DNA from 4 places in the Legionella nigrisilvae genome. Region 1 is predicted to be linked to each of the others. Evidence: riboswitches for the same ligand, from Rfam matches in the RefSeq annotation. Region 1 holds a riboswitch; each other region holds the start of a gene.

Region 1 (4,894 bases):
TCAAAAGGTTGTACGTAGATACAGATTGTGAGGGGGTTTGTTGTTGCTTTTCATAAGACATTATTAGTACTCCTAATTCGTGATCCAAAAAAATTATTCCTCGCGCCACATTATAAATTAAACAATATTTAAATCACATATTTAATAAAAAAGTATTTTAAGAACAATTATTTACTGAGCGTTACTGAGCGGAAACTCTTGGGCTAAAAAGTAATCAAAGAATAGTTGTATCCATCTTACATTTTAAAACTATTATTGGCTGAGGGGCTAAGCTTCATCCCATTAAGTATTTTTTCGAATACCTCATAATTATTGGAATGGGAATTGGTATTAATTATGGGAAAAAGTAGATGTTGAAAAAAATCGGCTCTTTTTTCGATTTCTTCGGCATAGGTCTCTGCTACAAGTTCAGGCTCATTTTTAAAAGCGCCACAACCCCAGGCACCCAGAACTGCATGGGTTTGTCCCACAAGGATTAAGGTATCCAGTTGAGCCGCAATTCGTCGGCGTAAATCTTCTCTATGTTCTTTTAATACACTAGGCTCTTGTGATTGCGATTCAGCAAAGTGCTCGGGCGCAGCGGATCTTAATTCATAAAAAGAAAAAATACTCTCTGAAGGGAGAAACGCATAACTTAATTCTGGACTGGATGTAAGTCCAGATCCTCCATAGTCATCTACCGTCGAAGGCAGCAATACTTCCGGACCTCTAAAACATATTCTAGGTTCTGCACTATGGAGGGTTTTATAAATATCTGCAGTATCTAATGTAGGACAACGTGCTTTTACAATATCGTACTCGAGTTGGGTCATCCTTTTTCTAGCTTCTACTAATGAGGCTCCTTCTTCAGTATATATAAACAGGTTTGAAGTCTTATCGAGTTTGACGATTTTATCCATCAATGAAAGTAAACATGAACTTCGGTGCCACATATTTTCTTCTTGAGCACTCCCACCTTCTAGGACAGCACCTCCGGGATATCGAGAATTTGCCATATTCAATACGGTGTAAATTACCGCATTTTTTTTGGTTGCTGTTAACGTGGCACTTCCCCAATCCTGATATTGGACTTCAACTTTCGGGTCAACCGAAGAAGCCACAGGTTTTAATTTTTTCCAACGTTCGAAATTACTAATTGCCGTTTTCTGTAAATCTAGATATTCCTTGGGAGTAGTTACTTTAATTATTGTTTCGTGGATACTATCATGGCGCCAAAGATTACCAGATAAGCTTCCTGTCAGAAGGTTGGGTCTATGTGAGGAGTGAACCTCATGAATGGTAGAATAAATGTCATTTGCAGATACACGACCTCTGAAAAATCTCAACCGACCTAACATAATCTAGATCCTTAACTTTTGTGCATATATCGCAATGGACTCCAGTTTTCCTTTGGTTATGCGGGCAATAAAATAATCAATAAGAGCATATATTTATCATAGTGTATCTAGTTTGGAATTCAAGAAGATCTTCTAAGTTTTCACTAGTATTCGTTGAAAGATAAGAATATTTGTTTTTCTTGAGCTTCGTCGTTTTATTAGAAAAAAAGCTGAAGAGAGGCCATAATATTTTTATCTATAATTTAATTCATTAAATGAGGTATATTAAAAGTTCATAAACAAGGAGTGTTTATTATGATAAGAAATTCCATAAAAAATTTGAGTGGTCTTGTCATTCTTTCTTTTTCAATTCAAGCCCTTGCCCATGATACGATTCGAGTGCATGTCAAAACGAATGAAAAGACAGCTGCTGCATTAGGATATACTGTAGATGGTAAAAAAGTAGGAGCTCGAGGAAAGTATTATGAAGGAAAAGGGCCGGCAAATAGAGAATATGTGTTTGGATTTAGGAAAAATTCGGCCTTTGGTCCCGACGTGCTATGCGGATCCCAAGTTCTAACTAAAGATAGTATTGTCACTTTAATTACTAAAGGTGATAGTTGCTCAATTGTAGTTAATTAAATAGGAACTGTAGAATTAGTTCATGCTTTATGATGTATTCAATGAAACATCATCGAGATGGAGTCTATCGGAATGATAGTGCTGCATCCTCGATCATTTGTTCATAAACCAAAACTAAAACTGAACCATGATGAACCTCCAAAACAATATCAGGTGTTTGAGCTCGATTAAAACATGAGGTTTGTCCTGGAAATGAAAGATGAGTATTATTGAGCTCCCATCGCAGACCAATTGAAGAGAGGATTGCTTCTGGTATTCCCATTAATGAAATTTTTGTATGGACTGGCAAGGAAAGATTAATCTTGGATTGTGCATTCAGCACAAATCCCCTTATCGGTGGTGCATATAAAAGACAGTTGGTCCCCATAAAGATATTCATGTTATTTAGTACATGATCCAAATGTCCCCCATTTACCCCAACCACAATAGCGGGTAATAAATCCTGGTCTTTTAAATAACCCAGGGCTTTTTGATAATCACTCCTGCTTTGATCCGGGATATGAAGAAAAGGGTGGTTTTTCAGAAGAGCTGGATGGACTGAATCTAAGTCCCCAGTGATTAATTGAGGACGAATTCCCTGTTCAAATAAACTATTTGCCGCGCCATCAGCTGCAATAATTGGCAAATTCATCGCAATGAAAAAAGATGAATCAGGTAAATTTCCATTGAGGCATAAAATGGATTGATACCCAGTTAAATTAATTACATCGTGTATCATAATGTCTTTTTAATAAAATAAGGAGCAAACTGACAATTAAACCCACTACATTAGAGCTGGTTACAAAAAATGAGTCGGTGCTACTTCCATATATGATCCAAGCTACTGAACAAATGAGGTAATTAATCAGCATAATCATGGAGAGATCTTGGGTTGATCGGGTTTTTAACGATTTGATAATTTGGGGTAATAAACCAATAAAGGAAGTAATAAAAGCAATCATACCTGAGAGCATAACAATAGACACATTTTCCTCCGCTCAGACGAATGAGATCAGGTTCAAAGGGTTGGTTTAATTCCTCTCAGCCATTAACGGGCACCCCCAATGTACAAAAATCATTCTAACATGAATCATGCGAATGCTGAAGGTCTATTTAGAATACGTGCGTTTTCGTTGTAGGTATACACCGAGACTCTTTGTGCAAAAGGTTTTGATTTCGTACTATTGTGCTCAACTTGACTTTCGTTTAATCAAAAAGCAATATTTTTTTATCTGTTCAAAGTGATTTTTTCTTAGGATAATGAGACCACGATGTCAGTTTGGTAAAAATTTTTTCCTCCAAATTGATATTAGAGTAGATCATTGATCCTTAAAGACTGGTTCCTTGAGGATGTTTTTTCAGATAAGGAATAAAAATGAAAAGAATTACATTGTTAATCATGGGATTGGCCCTAACGGGTGGAGCCATTGCGGAAAGTGGTCCCAAAGAGGAAGTCCGCCATATTGTGACACTCAATGGGCTTACTCAAGGAGATGGACGATATATTCGAACTGATGTTACAGAGAATGGTCAATATAAATATGGCTATTATTTTTGTGGAACCCGGCATAGCATAGTATATGGTGATATGGTGTTTGCGGATGAAGTAGGTGAGTCTTACCGTGTGGAACGATCGATTAAATTTTCGATTTGTCAGGATGAAACGTTAAGCGAATGTGAAGAATTTGCCTCGGACCATTTTACTATTTTTAAGAATAAAGAAGGTTATTTAGAAACCGATAGTCGTCCTGTCTTACCTATTAGTGTAGCCTCACTAAAAGACTCCTTTAAAGCATGTCAACCTAACCCAGAAGAAGATAATCGGATGAAAAAAGTAATTCATGCTGGGAGTAATTATTTGATTCGTAAAGGTTAATTGGAAATAGCGCTAGGAGGCGCAGCATACCCTTGGGAATTTTGCTACCATCTCCCGTAACATTCGGGATGTCTTAGGTCTTGCTGCGCTTATCAAAGCCTCAAGAAATCATGGCCGAAGGTCCCAAATTTTTTCTTAAACTTAGAGCAAAAATAGCGAGATTTTACTATAATGGCCCGCTTTCTTTTTTAAAATGAATATTATGTCCCAACCACGAACTTCGATTTTGCTAATTGGATTATTATCAGCCTTTTCCTTACTTACCTTTGACCTTTATCAACCTTCGCTGCCTTATATCACTAATGTTTTTGGTACCACTCATAGCTTAAGTCAATTAACCTTAAGTATTTATTTGCTTGTGTTTGGTGTGACCCAATTGATCTGGGGACCATTAATCGATCATTTTGGACGACGCCGTTTGTTACCAGGCAGCTTGTTCCTTGCTGTTCTTGCCAGTTTAATCTGTGCTTTTGCAACGAATATCTATGTACTCATTCTGGGACGCGCCTTACAAGGATTTGCTTTGTGTTGTGCGAATTTGATTGCTTTTTCAATATCTCGGGATTTTGAGGATACCATAGAGCGAGCTAAGGTTCTGTCCTATGTTTCGATGATTGTTTCAATATCACCTATTCTTGCTCCGGTATTGGGTTCACTGATTTTTACCTATTATGGTTGGCAGGCTAATTTCATATTAATGGCGGTAATTGGAATAACACTATTACTGCAATCGCGTAAAGGATTGTTTGAGTCTCCTTTTTGGAAACAACCTCAAGAATCTTTTATGGTTAATAAAGTAATTAAAGCCTACCAAGAGATCATTCCATCTCCCACTCTTTGGAGTGGTTCTTTTATTATGATGTTTAGTTTCGCAGCCGTAATGCTTTCGGTGATTAATTCGTCCTATATTATTATTGATCAATTTGGGTTTTCCCCTTTGGTATACGGTATTATTTTTATTATTAATGGCTTAAATATAATTGTGGGCAACTATTTAGGTATTTGGCTTCGTAAATATTTCAGCATGGCATCGACTATTTATCTTGGAGCTTGGTTTATTATTATTGGTGGGTTTGCGATG
Region 2 (4,894 bases), on a different contig from region 1:
AGCTGATTCTACTGAATTGCCCGATCTTCATCTCTTAGATTCACAGACCTCTTTTACTAGCTATAATATAAAAAAATAGCGACCAAGTGATATTACTTGCGTGAATTTCCCTAATTAAAACTAGATTGCAGTTTTTGGGTTCGTGGTTGAACCCAAAAACTAAAATAAAATCCCTACTCCGATCAGAATAAAATTCTTTCCCCCTCTAAAGGAATGCTCTATAGAGCCATTTTCCCGTATGAGGAGAATTCCAGAGCAAACTATTCTAATAGGGCAGCTAGATGAAACAGAATCGTTTGGTTTTAGAACAAAACGAGCTCAATTACAAAAACTCAACACAACAAACTGTTTGATGCTGAAATTGAAGGGTTACAATTGCGCAAAAAAAGAGTAATTATATTATCCTGGGAACCTCTAATACAATGTAAATATTCTTTTATTCATCGGGGATGATGAATGCTTGTAATCCGTGTATAATAGCGGCAATTTATTTTCAGGTTGCTCTATGAATAAACAGGATTTTTACTTTGACTTACCCCCAGAACTCATTGCGCAGTATCCATTGGCTAATCGCAGTGACTCACGTCTTTTAATCTATAACCGACAGAATGGTGAATATGGTCATTATCAGTTTCGTGAAATAGCAGATTTTTTAAATCCTGGCGATTTATTGGTAATGAATGATTCCAAGGTCATACCAGCCAGACTTTATGGCCATAAAACTACAGGTGGAAAAGTAGAGTTATTGGTTGAACGGATTACTAGCGAGTCTACTTTTCTCGCTCATATTAAAGCCAGTAAAGCGTTGAAGGCGGGCTCAATTATCAAGTTAGAGCAGAATAAAGAAATTAAAGTGATCGATCGAGATGATGATTTATTTCTTTGTCAAACTGATATGGATGTCTTGAATTTATTAAATGGAATAGGACATATTCCATTACCCCCCTATATTACCCGAAATGATGAAATTTTGGATCAGAATCGTTATCAAACCGTTTATGCAAAATATGAAGGATCTGTGGCAGCTCCCACAGCAGGTTTACATTTTGATGAACACGTATTATCAAGCATACGTTCAAGAGGAGTTAGTGTAGCCTATCTTACGTTACATGTAGGAGCAGGAACATTTAGACCGGTTCGATGTGATAATATCAAAGATCATAAAATGCATAGTGAGCACTTTACAATAAGTGCTGAATTGTGTGAGGCAGTACACCTCACGAAGGCTGCTGGAAATCGTGTAATTGCAGTAGGTACAACCGCTTTGCGTAGTCTTGAGAGTGCTGCACAAAATGGAACACTGACGCCCTGTAATAAAGACACAGATATCTTTATTTACCCAGGATATGAGTTTAAGATTTGCGATGGATTAATGACTAATTTTCACTTGCCCGAGTCTACTTTATTAATGCTCGTTTCAGCATTTATTGGCCATAAACAAGCAATGATGCTTTACCAGGAAGCAATTGAAAAAAGATACAGGTTTTTTAGTTATGGCGACACCAGTTTATTGCTGTAAATCAGGAGATCAGGAATGTTGGCTGCAATACAAAATTTTATCCCTGTTTTAACTTCAGAGGCCGGTTTGTGCCTCACAACGGCCAATTGGCAAGAGGCAAAGGTTACCGCAGCATCTTATTCCTTAGAAAGTTTGTTGTATAAGCCTGGTCAAAATGTACTTAAAAAAATATCTAATTTAGCGCATTATCTGGCATGTCCAGGGGTGATGATAATCAATGCCGCCTCACTTGTTGCCAATAAAGAAAAAGTTTATGTTCTCAAGTCTCCTTATGATGGTTCTCGAATCAAATTGACCGCTGAGGAACTTATCGAACTAATCAAGCATCTTAAGCCTAACGCAATACTCTTGCCCCAAAATATCATGCGTGATTTTCCACAAATTTGGGATAATTGGAATGAGGATATCATCCCCTTTCTTCATAGTGATGACTTAGAAAAGCATACGGTTATTCTACCCCATGGGGTTTATTTTAAAATTTTGAATGAACCGAATGGTGCAAAATTAGACCAATGGGCCAATATCCCTCGTTATGTAGCGGGCTGTTTTGATTCTGAGTTAATCCAGGGCTTGCTTCAACAGGGGATAGAATTTATTGAGACGGATGAGCCAGCACAAGCAGCTACACAAGGAAGAGTGTACAGCCACACTGGCACTGTGGACCTAATGGATTCAAAAGCAGCAATGGACTTTGAAATGATCGATGCGAACTGTGTTTGTCCTACATGCTCGCAACAATTTACCCGGGCTTATTTACACCATCTGTTGCATCATACTCCTTTATTATGTCAGCGATTTTTGATTCAACATAATGTGTTTTATGTGCAAAATTTATGATTCTAGTTGTTGATCTTTAACCCGTCACTTTAACCCTCACTGCCATAAAGATGTATTTTCATGAGAAGGGGAGTGGGGAGCTATGTTCCCTGCTTCCTTTTGGAGAGAAAGTGTCCGTAAGCGGATGAGTGGGGTATCTAATAATGTTTGACAGTTTTTTCCATACCCGATAGCATTACGGACAATTTGATGGCGCGGGGTGTCGTTATTAACGACTGAGAAATACCCGTTGAACTTGATCTGGTTCATACCAGCGTAAGAACGCCTTAAATCTGTATTATTTAAGCCAGTTAATTTCAGAGTACTTTGTATCCAAATGATGGGGGCTCTGTTAAGTTTTACGACTCGCGGAATACAGATTCTTTCTTCTATTAAGTCTTAGCGCGATACCTCTAGCCATCCTATTTTATTTATTAATACAAGGAGCTATGGCATGAGCGCGTTATCTACGAGAACTACCTTACTACTTAATTGGTATGCAAACCCTTATCATACCCCCATCTTTGTTGCCCATGCGTTAGGTTATTATCAACAGGAGGGTATTAAGCTGGCGATTTTAGAGCCAAGCGATCCTAGCGATGTAACCGAAATTGTGGGAATGGGGCATGTTGATTTTGGGGTCAAAGCTATGATTCATACCTTAGCTGCTCGTGCAAAAGGCTATGCTGTTACCTCAATTGGTACATTATTGGATGAACCTCCTACTGGACTCATTGCCCTTAAATCCAGTGGCATTCAATCTTTTCAGGATATTGTTGGTAAACGAGTTGGTTATATTGGTGAGTTTGGCAAAATCATTATTGATAATTTGGCAACTTTAGCTGGGATTGATCCTTCAAGTTATGAAACAGTTCGCATCGGCATGAATGTTACTGATGCTATTTGTCGTGACCTCATAGATACAGGAATTGGTTTTATTAATTTTCAGAAAGTTGAGTTAGAACATTTACGAGGTGAAACGGTATTTCTGCGTATCGATCAGCTTGCCGGATTAGGCTGTTGTTGTTTTTGCTCCATTCAATTTATTGTGCCAGAACGCATGTTAAAAAAACCAGAACTTCTTAAAGGATTTCTCAATGCCACCCAACGTGGTGCGGCCTTTACCACCGAAAATCCCGACGAAGCCTATGAACTTTTATGTAGGGCAAAGCCTCAATTAAGAACTCCTATGTACCATACAATTTTCATCCGTAGTTTACCTTTTTTCTCGCGCACGCTTTTAAATGTGGAGCGTGATTGGAATAAGGTAGAGCGGTTCGGCAAGCATTTGGGAATTATCAATGAGTCTTTTGCGGTTAATTCTTGTTATACAAATGAGTTCCTTCCTAAAACTCCTCATTCTGACCTAGAACCCATTGCATGTTGTGTTAGTGAATGAAATTAAGGATGCAGCCTATGTGCGGCTGCACTCAGGCTGTAATATTGAAAAGTGATTCATTAAATGAAAAACGTTGCTGTTGTTGGTGCTGGAGTTATGGGATGTTTATTAGCTTTACGTTTAAAAAACGAAGGCTGGCAAGTGACATTATTCGAGGCAGAAGGATTTTTTAATAATTGCAGTAATGCAGCAGCAGGACTTTTGTCACCCATGTCTGAACTCGATAAGGCGGACCAAATGATTTTTAATTTGGGTATGGAGTCAGTTGACGTTTTATGGGAGTCCATTCTAAATCAGTTAGAGGTGCCCGTATATTTTTGCCAAAAAGGATCTCTTGTAGTGCATCATCCCCAAGATAAAGCAGAATGGCAGCAATTTAGTTCCAGAATTGTAAATAAATTAAGCGATTCCTGTTATCAGTTGCTCCCTCAAAATGAACTAAGTCAACTGGAACCAGAACTGAATCATTTAAAAATGGCTTATTATTTTCCCAAAGAAGCACAACTTGATAATCAGACCTTGTTGCAGGAACTTAAAAAACATCTTTGTCAGTGCGGTGTTATCTGGCGAGATTATAGTTTTGTTTCTTGGGTGCATCCAGGCAAGATAGAAACAGGAGGAGCGCTTTATCCATTTGATTTTGTTTTTGATTGCAGAGGGCTTGGAGCCAAAAGTACTTTTCCAAATTTACGTGGGCTTCGTGGTGAACTTCTTTGGCTGTATGCACCGGATGTTCAATTAAACAGGCCGATACGTCTTTTGCATCCACGATATAATATTTATATTGCACCTCGTCCTAACTCTTATTACCTTATCGGCGCCAGCGAATTAGAAACAGAAGACTCCAGTCCTATTTCGGTGCGTACAACACTTGAATTATTAACTGCTGCCTACTACGTGCATAGAGGTTTTGCTGAAGCACGGATAATTAAGACAGTAACACATTGCCGTCCGACTTTAGTCCACCATCAGCCACGTATAAGATATGCCCAACAATTTATTGCTGTTAATGGACTCTATCGGCATGGATATTTAATTGCTCCGGCATTAGTAGAAGAGATTTTACGTGGACTAAAGAGCAATCAAAAAGACCTTTGTTACCCTGAGCTTTGGGAGGCTTATTCATGATCATTTTTATAAATGATAAATCCTTCACTCTT
Region 3 (4,894 bases), on a different contig from region 1:
CACTAACATCGCAAACCCACCAATAATAATAAACCAAGCTCCAAGATAAATAGTCGATGCCATGCTGAAATATTTACGAAGCCAAATACCTAAATAGTTGCCCACAATTATATTTAAGCCATTAATAATAAAAATAATACCGTATACCAAAGGGGAAAACCCAAATTGATCAATAATAATATAGGACGAATTAATCACCGAAAGCATTACGGCTGCGAAACTAAACATCATAATAAAAGAACCACTCCAAAGAGTGGGAGATGGAATGATCTCTTGGTAGGCTTTAATTACTTTATTAACCATAAAAGATTCTTGAGGTTGTTTCCAAAAAGGAGACTCAAACAATCCTTTACGCGATTGCAGTAATAGTGTTATTCCAATTACCGCCATTAATATGAAATTAGCCTGCCAACCATAATAGGTAAAAATCAGTGAACCCAATACCGGAGCAAGAATAGGTGATATTGAAACAATCATCGAAACATAGGACAGAACCTTAGCTCGCTCTATGGTATCCTCAAAATCCCGAGATATTGAAAAAGCAATCAAATTCGCACAACACAAAGCAAATCCTTGTAAGGCGCGTCCCAGAATGAGTACATAGATATTCGTTGCAAAAGCACAGATTAAACTGGCAAGAACAGCAAGGAACAAGCTGCCTGGTAACAAACGGCGTCGTCCAAAATGATCGATTAATGGTCCCCAGATCAATTGGGTCACACCAAACACAAGCAAATAAATACTTAAGGTTAATTGACTTAAGCTATGAGTGGTACCAAAAACATTAGTGATATAAGGCAGCGAAGGTTGATAAAGGTCAAAGGTAAGTAAGGAAAAGGCTGATAATAATCCAATTAGCAAAATCGAAGTTCGTGGTTGGGACATAATATTCATTTTAAAAAAGAAAGCGGGCCATTATAGTAAAATCTCGCTATTTTTGCTCTAAGTTTAAGAAAAAATTTGGGACCTTCGGCCATGATTTCTTGAGGCTTTGATAAGCGCAGCAAGACCTAAGACATCCCGAATGTTACGGGAGATGGTAGCAAAATTCCCAAGGGTATGCTGCGCCTCCTAGCGCTATTTCCAATTAACCTTTACGAATCAAATAATTACTCCCAGCATGAATTACTTTTTTCATCCGATTATCTTCTTCTGGGTTAGGTTGACATGCTTTAAAGGAGTCTTTTAGTGAGGCTACACTAATAGGTAAGACAGGACGACTATCGGTTTCTAAATAACCTTCTTTATTCTTAAAAATAGTAAAATGGTCCGAGGCAAATTCTTCACATTCGCTTAACGTTTCATCCTGACAAATCGAAAATTTAATCGATCGTTCCACACGGTAAGACTCACCTACTTCATCCGCAAACACCATATCACCATATACTATGCTATGCCGGGTTCCACAAAAATAATAGCCATATTTATATTGACCATTCTCTGTAACATCAGTTCGAATATATCGTCCATCTCCTTGAGTAAGCCCATTGAGTGTCACAATATGGCGGACTTCCTCTTTGGGACCACTTTCCGCAATGGCTCCACCCGTTAGGGCCAATCCCATGATTAACAATGTAATTCTTTTCATTTTTATTCCTTATCTGAAAAAACATCCTCAAGGAACCAGTCTTTAAGGATCAATGATCTACTCTAATATCAATTTGGAGGAAAAAATTTTTACCAAACTGACATCGTGGTCTCATTATCCTAAGAAAAAATCACTTTGAACAGATAAAAAAATATTGCTTTTTGATTAAACGAAAGTCAAGTTGAGCACAATAGTACGAAATCAAAACCTTTTGCACAAAGAGTCTCGGTGTATACCTACAACGAAAACGCACGTATTCTAAATAGACCTTCAGCATTCGCATGATTCATGTTAGAATGATTTTTGTACATTGGGGGTGCCCGTTAATGGCTGAGAGGAATTAAACCAACCCTTTGAACCTGATCTCATTCGTCTGAGCGGAGGAAAATGTGTCTATTGTTATGCTCTCAGGTATGATTGCTTTTATTACTTCCTTTATTGGTTTATTACCCCAAATTATCAAATCGTTAAAAACCCGATCAACCCAAGATCTCTCCATGATTATGCTGATTAATTACCTCATTTGTTCAGTAGCTTGGATCATATATGGAAGTAGCACCGACTCATTTTTTGTAACCAGCTCTAATGTAGTGGGTTTAATTGTCAGTTTGCTCCTTATTTTATTAAAAAGACATTATGATACACGATGTAATTAATTTAACTGGGTATCAATCCATTTTATGCCTCAATGGAAATTTACCTGATTCATCTTTTTTCATTGCGATGAATTTGCCAATTATTGCAGCTGATGGCGCGGCAAATAGTTTATTTGAACAGGGAATTCGTCCTCAATTAATCACTGGGGACTTAGATTCAGTCCATCCAGCTCTTCTGAAAAACCACCCTTTTCTTCATATCCCGGATCAAAGCAGGAGTGATTATCAAAAAGCCCTGGGTTATTTAAAAGACCAGGATTTATTACCCGCTATTGTGGTTGGGGTAAATGGGGGACATTTGGATCATGTACTAAATAACATGAATATCTTTATGGGGACCAACTGTCTTTTATATGCACCACCGATAAGGGGATTTGTGCTGAATGCACAATCCAAGATTAATCTTTCCTTGCCAGTCCATACAAAAATTTCATTAATGGGAATACCAGAAGCAATCCTCTCTTCAATTGGTCTGCGATGGGAGCTCAATAATACTCATCTTTCATTTCCAGGACAAACCTCATGTTTTAATCGAGCTCAAACACCTGATATTGTTTTGGAGGTTCATCATGGTTCAGTTTTAGTTTTGGTTTATGAACAAATGATCGAGGATGCAGCACTATCATTCCGATAGACTCCATCTCGATGATGTTTCATTGAATACATCATAAAGCATGAACTAATTCTACAGTTCCTATTTAATTAACTACAATTGAGCAACTATCACCTTTAGTAATTAAAGTGACAATACTATCTTTAGTTAGAACTTGGGATCCGCATAGCACGTCGGGACCAAAGGCCGAATTTTTCCTAAATCCAAACACATATTCTCTATTTGCCGGCCCTTTTCCTTCATAATACTTTCCTCGAGCTCCTACTTTTTTACCATCTACAGTATATCCTAATGCAGCAGCTGTCTTTTCATTCGTTTTGACATGCACTCGAATCGTATCATGGGCAAGGGCTTGAATTGAAAAAGAAAGAATGACAAGACCACTCAAATTTTTTATGGAATTTCTTATCATAATAAACACTCCTTGTTTATGAACTTTTAATATACCTCATTTAATGAATTAAATTATAGATAAAAATATTATGGCCTCTCTTCAGCTTTTTTTCTAATAAAACGACGAAGCTCAAGAAAAACAAATATTCTTATCTTTCAACGAATACTAGTGAAAACTTAGAAGATCTTCTTGAATTCCAAACTAGATACACTATGATAAATATATGCTCTTATTGATTATTTTATTGCCCGCATAACCAAAGGAAAACTGGAGTCCATTGCGATATATGCACAAAAGTTAAGGATCTAGATTATGTTAGGTCGGTTGAGATTTTTCAGAGGTCGTGTATCTGCAAATGACATTTATTCTACCATTCATGAGGTTCACTCCTCACATAGACCCAACCTTCTGACAGGAAGCTTATCTGGTAATCTTTGGCGCCATGATAGTATCCACGAAACAATAATTAAAGTAACTACTCCCAAGGAATATCTAGATTTACAGAAAACGGCAATTAGTAATTTCGAACGTTGGAAAAAATTAAAACCTGTGGCTTCTTCGGTTGACCCGAAAGTTGAAGTCCAATATCAGGATTGGGGAAGTGCCACGTTAACAGCAACCAAAAAAAATGCGGTAATTTACACCGTATTGAATATGGCAAATTCTCGATATCCCGGAGGTGCTGTCCTAGAAGGTGGGAGTGCTCAAGAAGAAAATATGTGGCACCGAAGTTCATGTTTACTTTCATTGATGGATAAAATCGTCAAACTCGATAAGACTTCAAACCTGTTTATATATACTGAAGAAGGAGCCTCATTAGTAGAAGCTAGAAAAAGGATGACCCAACTCGAGTACGATATTGTAAAAGCACGTTGTCCTACATTAGATACTGCAGATATTTATAAAACCCTCCATAGTGCAGAACCTAGAATATGTTTTAGAGGTCCGGAAGTATTGCTGCCTTCGACGGTAGATGACTATGGAGGATCTGGACTTACATCCAGTCCAGAATTAAGTTATGCGTTTCTCCCTTCAGAGAGTATTTTTTCTTTTTATGAATTAAGATCCGCTGCGCCCGAGCACTTTGCTGAATCGCAATCACAAGAGCCTAGTGTATTAAAAGAACATAGAGAAGATTTACGCCGACGAATTGCGGCTCAACTGGATACCTTAATCCTTGTGGGACAAACCCATGCAGTTCTGGGTGCCTGGGGTTGTGGCGCTTTTAAAAATGAGCCTGAACTTGTAGCAGAGACCTATGCCGAAGAAATCGAAAAAAGAGCCGATTTTTTTCAACATCTACTTTTTCCCATAATTAATACCAATTCCCATTCCAATAATTATGAGGTATTCGAAAAAATACTTAATGGGATGAAGCTTAGCCCCTCAGCCAATAATAGTTTTAAAATGTAAGATGGATACAACTATTCTTTGATTACTTTTTAGCCCAAGAGTTTCCGCTCAGTAACGCTCAGTAAATAATTGTTCTTAAAATACTTTTTTATTAAATATGTGATTTAAATATTGTTTAATTTATAATGTGGCGCGAGGAATAATTTTTTTGGATCACGAATTAGGAGTACTAATAATGTCTTATGAAAAGCAACAACAAACCCCCTCACAATCTGTATCTACGTACAACC
Region 4 (4,894 bases), on a different contig from region 1:
ATAATATCAAAGATCATAAAATGCATAGTGAGCACTTTACAATAAGTGCTGAATTGTGTGAGGCAGTACACCTCACGAAGGCTGCTGGAAATCGTGTAATTGCAGTAGGTACAACCGCTTTGCGTAGTCTTGAGAGTGCTGCACAAAATGGAACACTGACGCCCTGTAATAAAGACACAGATATCTTTATTTACCCAGGATATGAGTTTAAGATTTGCGATGGATTAATGACTAATTTTCACTTGCCCGAGTCTACTTTATTAATGCTCGTTTCAGCATTTATTGGCCATAAACAAGCAATGATGCTTTACCAGGAAGCAATTGAAAAAAGATACAGGTTTTTTAGTTATGGCGACACCAGTTTATTGCTGTAAATCAGGAGATCAGGAATGTTGGCTGCAATACAAAATTTTATCCCTGTTTTAACTTCAGAGGCCGGTTTGTGCCTCACAACGGCCAATTGGCAAGAGGCAAAGGTTACCGCAGCATCTTATTCCTTAGAAAGTTTGTTGTATAAGCCTGGTCAAAATGTACTTAAAAAAATATCTAATTTAGCGCATTATCTGGCATGTCCAGGGGTGATGATAATCAATGCCGCCTCACTTGTTGCCAATAAAGAAAAAGTTTATGTTCTCAAGTCTCCTTATGATGGTTCTCGAATCAAATTGACCGCTGAGGAACTTATCGAACTAATCAAGCATCTTAAGCCTAACGCAATACTCTTGCCCCAAAATATCATGCGTGATTTTCCACAAATTTGGGATAATTGGAATGAGGATATCATCCCCTTTCTTCATAGTGATGACTTAGAAAAGCATACGGTTATTCTACCCCATGGGGTTTATTTTAAAATTTTGAATGAACCGAATGGTGCAAAATTAGACCAATGGGCCAATATCCCTCGTTATGTAGCGGGCTGTTTTGATTCTGAGTTAATCCAGGGCTTGCTTCAACAGGGGATAGAATTTATTGAGACGGATGAGCCAGCACAAGCAGCTACACAAGGAAGAGTGTACAGCCACACTGGCACTGTGGACCTAATGGATTCAAAAGCAGCAATGGACTTTGAAATGATCGATGCGAACTGTGTTTGTCCTACATGCTCGCAACAATTTACCCGGGCTTATTTACACCATCTGTTGCATCATACTCCTTTATTATGTCAGCGATTTTTGATTCAACATAATGTGTTTTATGTGCAAAATTTATGATTCTAGTTGTTGATCTTTAACCCGTCACTTTAACCCTCACTGCCATAAAGATGTATTTTCATGAGAAGGGGAGTGGGGAGCTATGTTCCCTGCTTCCTTTTGGAGAGAAAGTGTCCGTAAGCGGATGAGTGGGGTATCTAATAATGTTTGACAGTTTTTTCCATACCCGATAGCATTACGGACAATTTGATGGCGCGGGGTGTCGTTATTAACGACTGAGAAATACCCGTTGAACTTGATCTGGTTCATACCAGCGTAAGAACGCCTTAAATCTGTATTATTTAAGCCAGTTAATTTCAGAGTACTTTGTATCCAAATGATGGGGGCTCTGTTAAGTTTTACGACTCGCGGAATACAGATTCTTTCTTCTATTAAGTCTTAGCGCGATACCTCTAGCCATCCTATTTTATTTATTAATACAAGGAGCTATGGCATGAGCGCGTTATCTACGAGAACTACCTTACTACTTAATTGGTATGCAAACCCTTATCATACCCCCATCTTTGTTGCCCATGCGTTAGGTTATTATCAACAGGAGGGTATTAAGCTGGCGATTTTAGAGCCAAGCGATCCTAGCGATGTAACCGAAATTGTGGGAATGGGGCATGTTGATTTTGGGGTCAAAGCTATGATTCATACCTTAGCTGCTCGTGCAAAAGGCTATGCTGTTACCTCAATTGGTACATTATTGGATGAACCTCCTACTGGACTCATTGCCCTTAAATCCAGTGGCATTCAATCTTTTCAGGATATTGTTGGTAAACGAGTTGGTTATATTGGTGAGTTTGGCAAAATCATTATTGATAATTTGGCAACTTTAGCTGGGATTGATCCTTCAAGTTATGAAACAGTTCGCATCGGCATGAATGTTACTGATGCTATTTGTCGTGACCTCATAGATACAGGAATTGGTTTTATTAATTTTCAGAAAGTTGAGTTAGAACATTTACGAGGTGAAACGGTATTTCTGCGTATCGATCAGCTTGCCGGATTAGGCTGTTGTTGTTTTTGCTCCATTCAATTTATTGTGCCAGAACGCATGTTAAAAAAACCAGAACTTCTTAAAGGATTTCTCAATGCCACCCAACGTGGTGCGGCCTTTACCACCGAAAATCCCGACGAAGCCTATGAACTTTTATGTAGGGCAAAGCCTCAATTAAGAACTCCTATGTACCATACAATTTTCATCCGTAGTTTACCTTTTTTCTCGCGCACGCTTTTAAATGTGGAGCGTGATTGGAATAAGGTAGAGCGGTTCGGCAAGCATTTGGGAATTATCAATGAGTCTTTTGCGGTTAATTCTTGTTATACAAATGAGTTCCTTCCTAAAACTCCTCATTCTGACCTAGAACCCATTGCATGTTGTGTTAGTGAATGAAATTAAGGATGCAGCCTATGTGCGGCTGCACTCAGGCTGTAATATTGAAAAGTGATTCATTAAATGAAAAACGTTGCTGTTGTTGGTGCTGGAGTTATGGGATGTTTATTAGCTTTACGTTTAAAAAACGAAGGCTGGCAAGTGACATTATTCGAGGCAGAAGGATTTTTTAATAATTGCAGTAATGCAGCAGCAGGACTTTTGTCACCCATGTCTGAACTCGATAAGGCGGACCAAATGATTTTTAATTTGGGTATGGAGTCAGTTGACGTTTTATGGGAGTCCATTCTAAATCAGTTAGAGGTGCCCGTATATTTTTGCCAAAAAGGATCTCTTGTAGTGCATCATCCCCAAGATAAAGCAGAATGGCAGCAATTTAGTTCCAGAATTGTAAATAAATTAAGCGATTCCTGTTATCAGTTGCTCCCTCAAAATGAACTAAGTCAACTGGAACCAGAACTGAATCATTTAAAAATGGCTTATTATTTTCCCAAAGAAGCACAACTTGATAATCAGACCTTGTTGCAGGAACTTAAAAAACATCTTTGTCAGTGCGGTGTTATCTGGCGAGATTATAGTTTTGTTTCTTGGGTGCATCCAGGCAAGATAGAAACAGGAGGAGCGCTTTATCCATTTGATTTTGTTTTTGATTGCAGAGGGCTTGGAGCCAAAAGTACTTTTCCAAATTTACGTGGGCTTCGTGGTGAACTTCTTTGGCTGTATGCACCGGATGTTCAATTAAACAGGCCGATACGTCTTTTGCATCCACGATATAATATTTATATTGCACCTCGTCCTAACTCTTATTACCTTATCGGCGCCAGCGAATTAGAAACAGAAGACTCCAGTCCTATTTCGGTGCGTACAACACTTGAATTATTAACTGCTGCCTACTACGTGCATAGAGGTTTTGCTGAAGCACGGATAATTAAGACAGTAACACATTGCCGTCCGACTTTAGTCCACCATCAGCCACGTATAAGATATGCCCAACAATTTATTGCTGTTAATGGACTCTATCGGCATGGATATTTAATTGCTCCGGCATTAGTAGAAGAGATTTTACGTGGACTAAAGAGCAATCAAAAAGACCTTTGTTACCCTGAGCTTTGGGAGGCTTATTCATGATCATTTTTATAAATGATAAATCCTTCACTCTTGATTCATCTTGTACCTTACAGGAACTACTTGAGCAAATCGAAGGTATTGCTGCGCATGTAGCAATAGCAATAAATAATCAGTTCGTTCCTAAGCCTATGTTTTCCAACACTATATTGTGTGAAGGAGACCGTATTGATTTAATTGTTCCGATGCAGGGAGGATAGGGTATGTGGTATTTAGCAGATAAACCGTTAACAAGTCGATTACTTCTAGGTACAGCAGGCTATCCATCACTTGAGGTAATGACCGAGGCTGTTCGAGCCTCTAAAACGAACGTAATTACGGTGTCTTTAAAACGGCAAATGCCTTGTAATATGGGGGGAGATTTATTTTGGCAGACTGTACGTTCTTTGGGTTGCCATATACTGCCTAATACTGCGGGCTGTCGTGACGCACAAACTGCTATTACTACAGCCGAAATGGCACGTGAATTATTTCAAACTTCCTGGATTAAATTGGAAGTAATAGGAGATGATTACAGTTTACAACCCGAGCCTTTTGAATTGCTGCATGCGGCTACTGAATTAGTGAAACGAGGATTTGAAGTATTCCCTTATTGTACGGAGGATTTAGTTTTATGTCAGCGATTAGTTGATTGCGGATGTAGGATTTTGATGCCTTGGGCCGCTCCTATAGGTTCTGGAAAAGGCTTGCTAAACCCCTTTGCATTGGAGACCTTACGCCAACGATTATCTGATATTACTCTGATTGTCGATGCAGGAATCGGGAAACCTTCTCATGCCACACGGATTCTGGAATTAGGTTTTGATGCGGTCTTATTAAATAGCGCGGTGGCCTCATCGATTCATCCAGTAACCATGGCTGAAGCTTTTTCACATGCAGTCATCGCAGGACGTTCTGCTTTTGAAGCAGGCCTTATGCCTGAACGAATTACGGCACAATCGTGTACCCCTTTAATCGATACGCCATTTTGGCATCAGGAGACCGCATTATGAGCGTTGTGTGGTGCAACACGGATAATGAAGCAGATAAAAAAACTTTTCGCGGCTTGGGTCTGTTGCCAACACAGCGATTTCAAATCGAGAATCGGCCTGCTGCAATCAAAATTGAAGAGAGATTCTCTACCGAGGACCTGCAAATTCTCAATCATTATACCGGCCCAGTAGTTTGGGATTTTAACTTA

The links. Region 1 has a riboswitch for thiamine pyrophosphate ahead of ACWTE2_RS22720 (SemiSWEET family sugar transporter). Riboswitches for the same ligand answer to the same signal wherever they lie in the genome.
Positions count from the first base shown of each region.
Region 2: another riboswitch for thiamine pyrophosphate. It lies ahead of ACWTE2_RS09225 (ABC transporter substrate-binding protein); the one in region 1 lies ahead of ACWTE2_RS22720 (SemiSWEET family sugar transporter).
Region 3: another riboswitch for thiamine pyrophosphate. It lies ahead of ACWTE2_RS05450 (SemiSWEET family sugar transporter); the one in region 1 lies ahead of ACWTE2_RS22720 (SemiSWEET family sugar transporter).
Region 4: another riboswitch for thiamine pyrophosphate. It lies ahead of ACWTE2_RS26505 (ABC transporter substrate-binding protein); the one in region 1 lies ahead of ACWTE2_RS22720 (SemiSWEET family sugar transporter).

Region 1 covers NZ_CDRUGZ020000038.1:72,658-77,551, reverse strand. The annotation lists gene ACWTE2_RS22740 (hypothetical protein) at 1-61, opposite strand, end outside; gene ACWTE2_RS22735 (poly(ADP-ribose) glycohydrolase domain-containing protein) at 237-1,337, opposite strand; gene ACWTE2_RS22730 (hypothetical protein) at 1,632-1,958, shown strand; gene ACWTE2_RS22725 (thiamine diphosphokinase) at 2,023-2,676, opposite strand; gene ACWTE2_RS22720 (SemiSWEET family sugar transporter) at 2,657-2,923, opposite strand; TPP riboswitch at 2,910-3,010, opposite strand; gene ACWTE2_RS22715 (hypothetical protein) at 3,313-3,813, shown strand; gene ACWTE2_RS22710 (multidrug effflux MFS transporter) at 4,016-4,894, shown strand, end outside.
Region 2 covers NZ_CDRUGZ020000020.1:102,963-107,856, reverse strand. The annotation lists gene ACWTE2_RS09240 (hypothetical protein) at 1-79, shown strand, start outside; gene queA (tRNA preQ1(34) S-adenosylmethionine ribosyltransferase-isomerase QueA) at 506-1,519, shown strand; gene ACWTE2_RS09230 (tRNA-guanine transglycosylase) at 1,535-2,356, shown strand; TPP riboswitch at 2,542-2,635, shown strand; gene ACWTE2_RS09225 (ABC transporter substrate-binding protein) at 2,790-3,734, shown strand; gene ACWTE2_RS09220 (FAD-dependent oxidoreductase) at 3,798-4,862, shown strand; gene thiS (sulfur carrier protein ThiS) at 4,859-4,894, shown strand, end outside.
Region 3 covers NZ_CDRUGZ020000019.1:72,652-77,545, forward strand. The annotation lists gene ACWTE2_RS05440 (multidrug effflux MFS transporter) at 1-885, opposite strand, end outside; gene ACWTE2_RS05445 (hypothetical protein) at 1,088-1,588, opposite strand; TPP riboswitch at 1,891-1,991, shown strand; gene ACWTE2_RS05450 (SemiSWEET family sugar transporter) at 1,978-2,244, shown strand; gene ACWTE2_RS05455 (thiamine diphosphokinase) at 2,225-2,878, shown strand; gene ACWTE2_RS05460 (hypothetical protein) at 2,943-3,269, opposite strand; gene ACWTE2_RS05465 (poly(ADP-ribose) glycohydrolase domain-containing protein) at 3,564-4,664, shown strand; gene ACWTE2_RS05470 (hypothetical protein) at 4,840-4,894, shown strand, end outside.
Region 4 covers NZ_CDRUGZ020000041.1:101,818-106,711, reverse strand. The annotation lists gene queA (tRNA preQ1(34) S-adenosylmethionine ribosyltransferase-isomerase QueA) at 1-374, shown strand, start outside; gene ACWTE2_RS26510 (tRNA-guanine transglycosylase) at 390-1,211, shown strand; TPP riboswitch at 1,397-1,490, shown strand; gene ACWTE2_RS26505 (ABC transporter substrate-binding protein) at 1,645-2,589, shown strand; gene ACWTE2_RS26500 (FAD-dependent oxidoreductase) at 2,653-3,717, shown strand; gene thiS (sulfur carrier protein ThiS) at 3,714-3,914, shown strand; gene ACWTE2_RS26490 (thiazole synthase) at 3,918-4,706, shown strand; gene thiE (thiamine phosphate synthase) at 4,703-4,894, shown strand, end outside.